4 regions of the Shewanella sp. ULN5 genome follow, and region 1 is predicted to be linked to each of the others. Evidence: predicted binding sites of a transcription regulator. Region 1 holds the regulator's gene; each other region holds the start of a gene.
The links. Region 1 encodes ArgR, which controls arginine synthesis, uptake and breakdown. Its sites were predicted from a motif close to ANTGAATANNTATTCANT; they were not measured.
Positions count from the first base shown of each region.

Region 1 (2,213 bases):
CTTGATTTTTAGCCCACTGGATCATTAATGCCACAGGGAAAGGCGCCATCATCACTAAGCCGATACCGATACAGCTGGCGACAATCAACATGCCTTGTGCTCGAAGACTGGTATCGGTGAAAAGATGCAAATAACATCCGAGCATTAATAGCATGGAACCGAGATAATGAAGTAACTTTAACGCTTTAATCATGCTGGTTTCTCACTAATAGACTGAAGACGAGTTATCACTTTGCCACAGTATCAAGTAGAATAGCCTCAATTTGAATATTCTAGGCAAAAAAGACGTAAACATGATAAAGCATTTTTTAGGCGCAGCTGCAGTTATTTTCTCTTTAAGCGCATGTCAAAATCATACAGCAATCGATAATTCAACCTCATTAGTTGGTTCGTGGCACATTGAATCAGTATTGTCTGCACCAACCATAGATTACAGTCCGGCTAAATTAATTTTTAGTGAAAATGGCCAACTCAATGGCAATACCAGCTGTAATCCTTTTATGGGCAGTTACATATTCGAGAACAATGTCCTCACGCTCTCACCAGCCGGAGCAACACGTAAAGCCTGTATTGAAGCGCTCATGACCCAAGAGCAAAAAGTCATGCAAGCCATACCGTTAGTCATGTCAGCGTCAATTGCGCAGGGGAAATTACGCTTAGTTGATCAAAATAACAAAACAATTATGGTATTAAGTAAGTTGACCAAGTAAACCATTTACTACACTGTTAAAATGATTGATATTGAATTTTTATTCATTAAAAGTGGTTTTTTCTTGACAAAAAAACCACTAGTATTCAAAATAAAGCGTTTTTCTGAATAACAACTATAAGATGAAAATACTATATGCCAACCACTAAAAATCAGGATGATCTGGTCAAAACCTTCAAAGCTATCTTAAAAGAAGAACGTTTTGGCAGTCAAAGTGAAATTGTTAATGCACTTCAAGCCGAAGGATTCGGTAACATTAACCAATCAAAAGTATCAAGAATGCTCAGTAAGTTTGGCGCGGTCAGAACCCGCAACGCCAAACAAGAAATGGTCTACTGTTTACCTGCTGAGTTAGGGGTGCCGACTGCAGGCAGCCCGCTTAAAAACCTTGTACTTGATGTTGACCATAACCAAGCGATGATTGTGGTAAGAACTAGCCCAGGTGCGGCACAATTAATTGCACGTCTATTAGATTCTATAGGTAAACCTGAAGGTATTTTGGGGACTATTGCCGGTGATGATACGATTTTCATCTGCCCTTCAAGTATCAAAACCATCGACGATACGCTTGAAACGGTTAAGTCATTATTTAACTTTAGTGAGTAATTGCTGCTAAAAATACCAATAAAAAAGCAATGCCTAGGCATTGCTTTTTTATTGGTAATACGCACATTGACTGTAATTAAACATTCCAAAAACCAGTACGTTAACTCACATTTTGCTACAAGCCCTATATTTACGCTTCATCCCACTGCATCAAAAAGTCCAATGATGGCGCAAAAAATGATGACCCCGTCAGCGCCTTAGTAAACTGCATTAAATGATCGTGATTACCATGTCCATCACCATAAATCATGCTGCGTAACATTTGCTCAAAATTATCGGGTGTTTTACAACTAGAGATAAACATGAGTCCCTGCTCTTTTACTGAGCCATAAGGCATACTTTGACGTAAAATTTCCATTGATGCACCATTAGCATCTTTTAAATTAACCCGCTTAATATGACTGGTTAGTGGCTTATCTTCGGATTCATATTCAATGTCATCTTGCTTGGTTCTACCAATGATATCTTCTTGTTTTTTAACTGGTAAACGATGCCATTTACTTAAATTGTGCGCATATTTTTGCACATGAATATAACTACCAGATTTAAACTCTGGATCTTCTTCAGCAACTAATGCCACTTGCTGACGATGACGCCCTTTGGGATTTTCAGTGCCGTCCACAAAACCGGTTAAATCGCGATTATCCATAAAGCGGAAACCACGCTCCTCTTCCACTAGCTCAACCAAGTCTTCAAACATTTGGTTAATTTCGTTGGCGACTAAATGTAAAATATCAAAGCGATCACAGCGAATATGCACAAACAAATCGTATTCAATCGCTGGCGCATCACGATTACCTTCATTCATTGAAGGAAAAGGCTTTAACAAGGCTGGACGGGCTTCTGGGTAATAGGTATCCCAAAAGTTAGCACCAATAGCCACAAAACCATTAAAAGC
Region 1 is NZ_JAPJEE010000009.1:38,960-41,172, forward strand. It holds gene ORI98_RS10390 (hypothetical protein) at 1-193, opposite strand, end outside; gene ORI98_RS10395 (META domain-containing protein) at 294-710, shown strand; gene argR (transcriptional regulator ArgR) at 845-1,315, shown strand; gene ORI98_RS10405 (Dyp-type peroxidase) at 1,446-2,213, opposite strand, start outside.

Region 2 (2,213 bases), on a different contig from region 1:
TCATATAAATGAGCTGCGTGACAGATAGCGCTGCAATAACAAAGCGTGTGAGATCTGACTCAATTGAGCTAGCTAAAATTGAAGGAATAAACATATCAGCAAAACCAACAACAATCGTTTTCGACGCTGCAGTGGCTTCTGGAATTTGTAATAGTTCTAGTAACGGAATGAAGGGCATGCCCAAGTAGTTAAATATTGGCGTATATTCAGCGAGAATTAGCGCCATTGTGCCAATCGCCATCACCACTGGAATAATACCGAATATCATATCGATGACATTTTTTAAACCATCGATAAAAACTTTCTTAACGCTGGTGGCTTGTGATGCACGGCTTAGCGCTTGATGGTATCCCCATGAAAACACCCCATGTCCTTGAGGGATCATTTCATCATCTGGGTGGCGCGGTGTGTTATCAATATAGTGGTCTTTTTTCCACGATAATGGTGGCAATTTGGGGACAATTATCGCAGCCATGATACCAGCAAAACAGACTGTTAGATAAAAAGGCACAAATAGGTGCTCTAACCTTACCTGTGAAATGACGACCAAACTAAAGGTGATTGATACAGCTGAAAATGTGGTGCCAATAACCGCGGCTTCACGTTGGGTGTAAAAACGAGTCTCATATTGTTGGCTGGTCATCAAAATGCCGACACTGCCATCACCAAGCCAAGATGCGATACAATCAATTGCACTACGACCCGGCAAATTAAAGATAGGGCGCATGATTTTAGTTAGCATGGTGCCAAAAAACTCAAGCAAACCGAAATTCAATAATAGTGGTAATAGCATACCGGCAAAGATAAATACTGAAAATAATACTGGAAGCAAGTCGTTATAGACCAAGCTGCCAGTATTCTCTGAAATAATCATTTCAGGGCCAATATTAAAGCAAGTCAGTGTGATAAATATGGCTCCGACGACGCGCATTAATAACCAAAAACCAGAAACATTCAGTAACGCTGTTAGAAAGTGGCTTTTACGAATAAAAGCGGGGCGGATGATGGCGGCTAATACTGAAATGATTGCCATAAAAATGACAATGCCCGTAACAATAAGTTGGATTGAGCCACCCATTGCCGATTGCAATGCTTTAGAAACGATAGCAATAGGAATGGTTAATCCTTTATCAGTCGTTACCGGCGTGATGAAAAGTAAAAGACCAATTAAAGACGGGATAATAAAAGTCAGTATCGTTTTTAAGTTATGTATTGGTTTTTGTTGGTTCACGGTTTCTGTACCTTAAAATCTACCCATTTTGGCAGCAAATAAATTATCTAATCCGTCCATGAGGCGCTTGCTGAAAGTTCGTCATGATTTTGTGCGGCAAGGTTACCGCCAATTTCAGTCTAAGTAAAACGAATCACATAAATGCATAGTTATCACTTATTTTTGATTAACTATATTGTAAAGCAAAAAGTGGCATTTGTAATGATAAATTAATATGTAATCAATGTGTTAAGCTTGTGTTTTTTCGCTTGATCGTAGTTGTTATATCAAGGTGTTTACACTTGAAGCTGCCATAGTTGACTGTCTATGCATTTTTTTGTCATTTTTACAGTAACAATGAGGTTAAAATAGTTAATAAATATGCCTTTTACATCCATATGGAACCGATATAGATCAACATTCTGTCGTAGAGAGCGCAGTTTTTTATTTATATGTGGCATAAACTAGCTTTGAGTAACTAATAATAAATTGGTGTTATGACAAACAAAGATAAAATTAAACAACTCTCGATACGTTTTGGTTTATTGGGGTGTTTTGGCCTTTTCTTGGGGTTAGCCATTTCGATAGTCATTGAATCAACAAATGCTAGTGTTGATGGTTTTTTGCTGTTTAAAAAAAGTATCAGTGAATTGGGATATTATGGTCATTCACAGTCAGCACTCCTGCTAAACGGTGGACTATTTTTTGGTAGTTTATGTATCGCTTTGGCTAATTTATTTGCTGTGCAAGTGACAGAAGGGTGGCTTAAATATCCTTTTTGGTTCAGTTTTTCAGCAAGCTTTCTTGCTTTGGCTGCAACCGGTCTATTTCCTTTAAACGTATATCATTTACACCTCCATGGTTTAAGCTACTTATTCATTTTCGTGTGTTTTTCCAGCATTGCCTTTATGGCTTACGCTATTCAGATAGGGTGGCGGGAGGTTAAGCTGCCATTATTGCTTGCTACTATTTGTTTGTGCCTTAATTTAAGTGTGTTTATTTT
Region 2 is NZ_JAPJEE010000005.1:71,873-74,085, reverse strand. It holds gene ORI98_RS06665 (YjiH family protein) at 1-1,231, opposite strand, end outside; gene ORI98_RS06660 (hypothetical protein) at 1,708-2,213, shown strand, end outside.
Region 2: a site for ArgR is predicted at 1,435-1,452, ahead of ORI98_RS06665 (YjiH family protein). Genes of this name have one in related genera too.

Region 3 (2,213 bases), on a different contig from region 1:
AGCTCAGCCAGTTCCATGCCCGGAAGAGGGCGAATATCAAGGTGTAAATCGCAACAGCCGCAAATTCGGTTTGCCGCATCACCGCCATGAATATGGCCAAAGTTCATGGTTGGATAAGGTACAGTAAAGGCATCTTCACGATAGTTTTCACTTAAATGCTGTTTCAGTTTCATTAGCTGGCTGATGACCTTATGCATCACTTCAATGGCATTTAATCCTCTTGCGGGATCTGAAGAGTGACCACTGCGACCGATTACCCGAATTCCCTGAGCTAAATGACCTTTATGCATATATACAGGTTTTAAGCTGGTCGGCTCGCCGATCACAGCATAATCAGGCGCAATGGCTTTTGAGTCGGCAAACGCTTTGGCACCGCTCATGGTAGTCTCTTCATCGGCGCTGGCAAAAATGGTTAATGGGCGTTTAAAGTCTTTAAGTGGCATATCTTTCAATGCTTCAAGGACTAACGCAAAAAAACCTTTCATGTCGCAGGTGCCTAGACCATACCAGCGATTATCTTTTTCAACGAGTTCAAATGGGCTTTGGCTCCAACGGCCTTCATCAAATGGCACAGTATCAGTGTGGCCTGCCAATAAAAGCCCGCCTTCACCTTGACCTAGGCGAGCGATTAAATTTTGCTTGTTACGTGAGTCGGCCACTATAGGAGTTTCGCAACTAAAACCTAACCCGCTAAACCAGTTTTGCAACAAGCCTATAACTGCATGATTACTCATATCGTGCTCAGGTTCGAGCGCGCTAATAGATGGTGTGCTAATTAACTGTGAAAACGCATCTTTAAGGTGAGGTAGTGTGCTCATTTATGATCCTAAGTAGAAAAACAATAAAATACTTATTCAGTAATATTGCATAAATAATATTGTGTGTTAGTCTAGCAAACAGATGACTAAGGCACTACAACTTGACTGTAAGAAATGAAAATAAATATGCGTAAATTTGCTGTGAAATCCAATATATCAATAATTAAAGCGAACTTCCTGCGACGATAGCGCCAAATGAGACGTCCTCCGTCTAAAATGCTTTATGCTAACACTTCCATTTATGACAAAAAAAGACAACAACACAATGAAAAATATCGCAATTATAGGTGCTAGTGGTTACACCGGCGCACAAATTACGTCTTTGATCAATGCTGATGCTAATTTATCAGTGCAGGGATTGTATGTCTCAGAAAACAGTTTAGATAAAGGTCGCAAACTGGCGGACTTGTATCCTACATACAGCCACATGCCTTATGTGCTGTCACCTTTAACGGCTGAAGCTAAAGCGCAAATTGTCGCAGAAGCCGATGCGGTGGTATTAGCCACTGAGCATTCAATTAGTTTGGAGCTAGCCGCTGAATTTTATAAAAAAGGTTTAGCCGTATTCGATTTAAGCGGCGCGTATCGTTTTGCTGATGTTGCCCAATATCCTAAATGGTATGGCTTTGAACATACGCATCCAGAAGTATTAGCCGATGCGGTTTATGGATTAGCAGAATGGAATGCTGAACAAATTAAGCAAACTAAAATGATTGCCGTACCAGGATGTTACCCGACGGCATCATTAACAGCGTTAAAGCCGTTAAAATCCTTTTTAACATCAGCTTATCCGGTGATTAATGCCGTGAGTGGTGTTACGGGCGCGGGACGTAAAGCACAGCTGCACACCAGTTTTTGTGAGGTAAGCTTAACGCCATACGGTGTATTAGGTCACAGACATCAACCTGAAATAGCGACTCAATTAGGTCAGGAAGTTATTTTTACCCCACATTTGGGCAATTTTAAACGAGGCATTCTCGCGACCATTACCGTGCAGCTAAAATCTGGCACGACAGAAGCCGATGTAGCAAAAGCATATAGTGTGTATGACAACTCGCCAATTGTGACGGTCAAGCATAATCAATTTCCAAAAGTCGACGATGTGGTATTAACCCCAAATTGTCATCTGGGTTGGAAATACGATGCCAATAGTGGCTACCTTGTTGTCGCAAGTGCTATCGATAATTTAATGAAAGGTGCAGCAAGCCAAGGTTTGCAATGTATCAAAATCCACTTCGGCGTGTAACGGCTAATAAAACAAGGATATAAAAGTGACAACTCATTCTGTTTTAGTGCTGAAAGTTGGCGGCGCGTTATTACAAACTGAAACCGGTATGGCTAATTTAATGTCTGCGATTAAAGACATGACGGCAACGGGTCAGAAAATTGTATTGG
Region 3 is NZ_JAPJEE010000021.1:5,508-7,720, forward strand. It holds gene argE (acetylornithine deacetylase) at 1-818, opposite strand, end outside; gene argC (N-acetyl-gamma-glutamyl-phosphate reductase) at 1,084-2,064, shown strand; gene argB (acetylglutamate kinase) at 2,090-2,213, shown strand, end outside.
Region 3: a site for ArgR is predicted at 842-859, ahead of argC (N-acetyl-gamma-glutamyl-phosphate reductase). Genes of this name have one in related genera too.

Region 4 (2,213 bases), on a different contig from region 1:
AGCGCTTCATAATCACTGGCACAGATCGGACGTATGATTAACATCTAAATCTCCTCATGGTGTTAAAAATCAAGGCGTTAACAAGCATGCAAAACGCCTTTATCTAACACTGACCCAAACAAAAAGAGCGCAAGTAAATGCGCTCTTTATGTATTAACCTGCAACTACTTTGGCAACTGCACGTTCAAAACGCGCTAAACCTTCAGCAATATCAGCCTCTGGGATCACTAATGAAGGAGCAAAACGAACCACGTTGGCACCAGCCATAAGGGTCATAACGCCCTCTGCAACTGACGCAACCAAGAAATCACGACTGCGGCCTTCATACTTTTCATTAAGTACCGCACCTAATAACATGCCTTTTCCACGCACTTCGCTGAAGACATTGTATTTAGCGTTAATAGCAGCAAGACCATCGCGGAATAATTGCTCACGGTGCTTAACACCCTCTAATACTTCTTTGGTATTCACAACATCCATTACCGCATTACCGATAGCACAAGCTAATGGGTTACCACCGTATGTTGAACCATGAGTACCAATTTTAAGATGTGCGGCAATTTTAGCTGTTGTTAACATTGCTGCGATTGGGAAGCCACCACCTAACGCTTTAGCGCTAGTTAAAATATCTGGAACAATGTCAGTACCCATATAAGCAAATAATTCGCCTGTACGGCCTACACCCGTTTGAACTTCATCAAAAATAACCAATGCATCATGCTTATCAGCTAAGGCACGAACCGCTTTTAAGAATTCAGGATCACCATTGATGATACCGCCTTCACCTTGTAAAGGCTCAAGCATAATGGCACAGGTTTTGTCAGAAACAACGGCTTCTAATGCTGCGATATCGTTAAATGGTACGTGAGTGATACTTTGTGGTTTAGGGCCAAAACCATCAGAGTAAGCAGCTTGTCCACCTACAGTCACAGTAAAGAATGTACGACCATGGAAAGCTTTATCAAACGCAATGATTTGATCTTTTTGAGCACCGTGGTTATCTAAAGCGTAACGACGGGCAAGTTTCAATGCCGCTTCGTTCGCCTCTGCACCAGAGTTTGCAAAATAAACACGTTCAGCAAATGTGGCGTTGACTAATTTAGTGGCTAAAGTAAGTGCTGGCTCGTTAGTCATCACATTAGATAGATGCCAAAGTTTTTCGCCTTGCTCTTTTAATGCTGACACTAATGCAGGATGACAATGTCCTAAACAGTTAACCGCAATACCACCTGCAAAATCGATAAACTCGTTACCGTCTTGATCCCAAACACGGCTACCTTCCCCTTTAACAGGAATTACCGCTGCAGGCGCATAATTAGGCACCATTACTTCATCAAACTGGGCACGGTTAAGATTCATTTCAACAGTCATTCAATTTCATCCTTTATTTTTATAAACGGCTGCAAAGCCGCTAAATATCGTCGTTTTCATTGTTATTTAATCGGGTAACGACGAATGCTTGTATAACTTATTAACCATTATTAGCGAAAATGTGATCAAAATACCAGTAATCGCCAATTAACTTCTGTTAAGACGTATCGAAAACTGAATAAAGATTGATAAAAATGGCAGATTAAAGCGCTTTAACAGGAGCAATAGAGCATAAATAGTCATAAAAAAAGTTATTTGAACGCAAAATGGGTAGCAATTCATCAAAAATGAATAATTACACAAAATTAACATCGTTATATGCACTGTGGAATAATATTTTTACTTAACTCAATTCAACGTTAATAGAACGATTAATTGGATAAACGTCACTCACAACATATGAGCATTTGAGTGATCCAAAAGGTATTAGAAGATAAAGCCTAGTAAAACGGCATCTCTAGCAAATAACCGATTGTTTAATGATCGTTTATAAACTTGCTTTAAGCATAAATAACTCGAGTTAAGCTTAGTTTTCCTAAACCCTGGTTAGTTAGGCTAAATCCAGTTTTCGATAGTTTTGTGCTTTAAGTCGAATCAATTCTTGCGGCGTGAACTCATAATAATCCAGTAAGACTTTGCGCTCCTGAGGCTCAAGTAGCTGGTGCTCTTCTAATAATATAATTTTGGCAAAACAGCTGGCTTTGGCAACAATAGCGGCATCAATCGATAACTCACTAAAATGGTAATCTTGATCTAACTCTTTTAGTACTTTTGTAATCGCACTGTCGCTAAATTCAAGCTGCTCAAGTAACTGCCAATTTAGATGATGCCCATGCTCCATC
Region 4 is NZ_JAPJEE010000003.1:18,234-20,446, reverse strand. It holds gene astA (arginine N-succinyltransferase) at 1-44, opposite strand, end outside; gene ORI98_RS04105 (aspartate aminotransferase family protein) at 154-1,371, opposite strand; gene ORI98_RS04100 (HDOD domain-containing protein) at 1,922-2,213, opposite strand, start outside.
Region 4: a site for ArgR is predicted at 1,598-1,615, ahead of ORI98_RS04105 (aspartate aminotransferase family protein). Genes of this name have one in related genera too.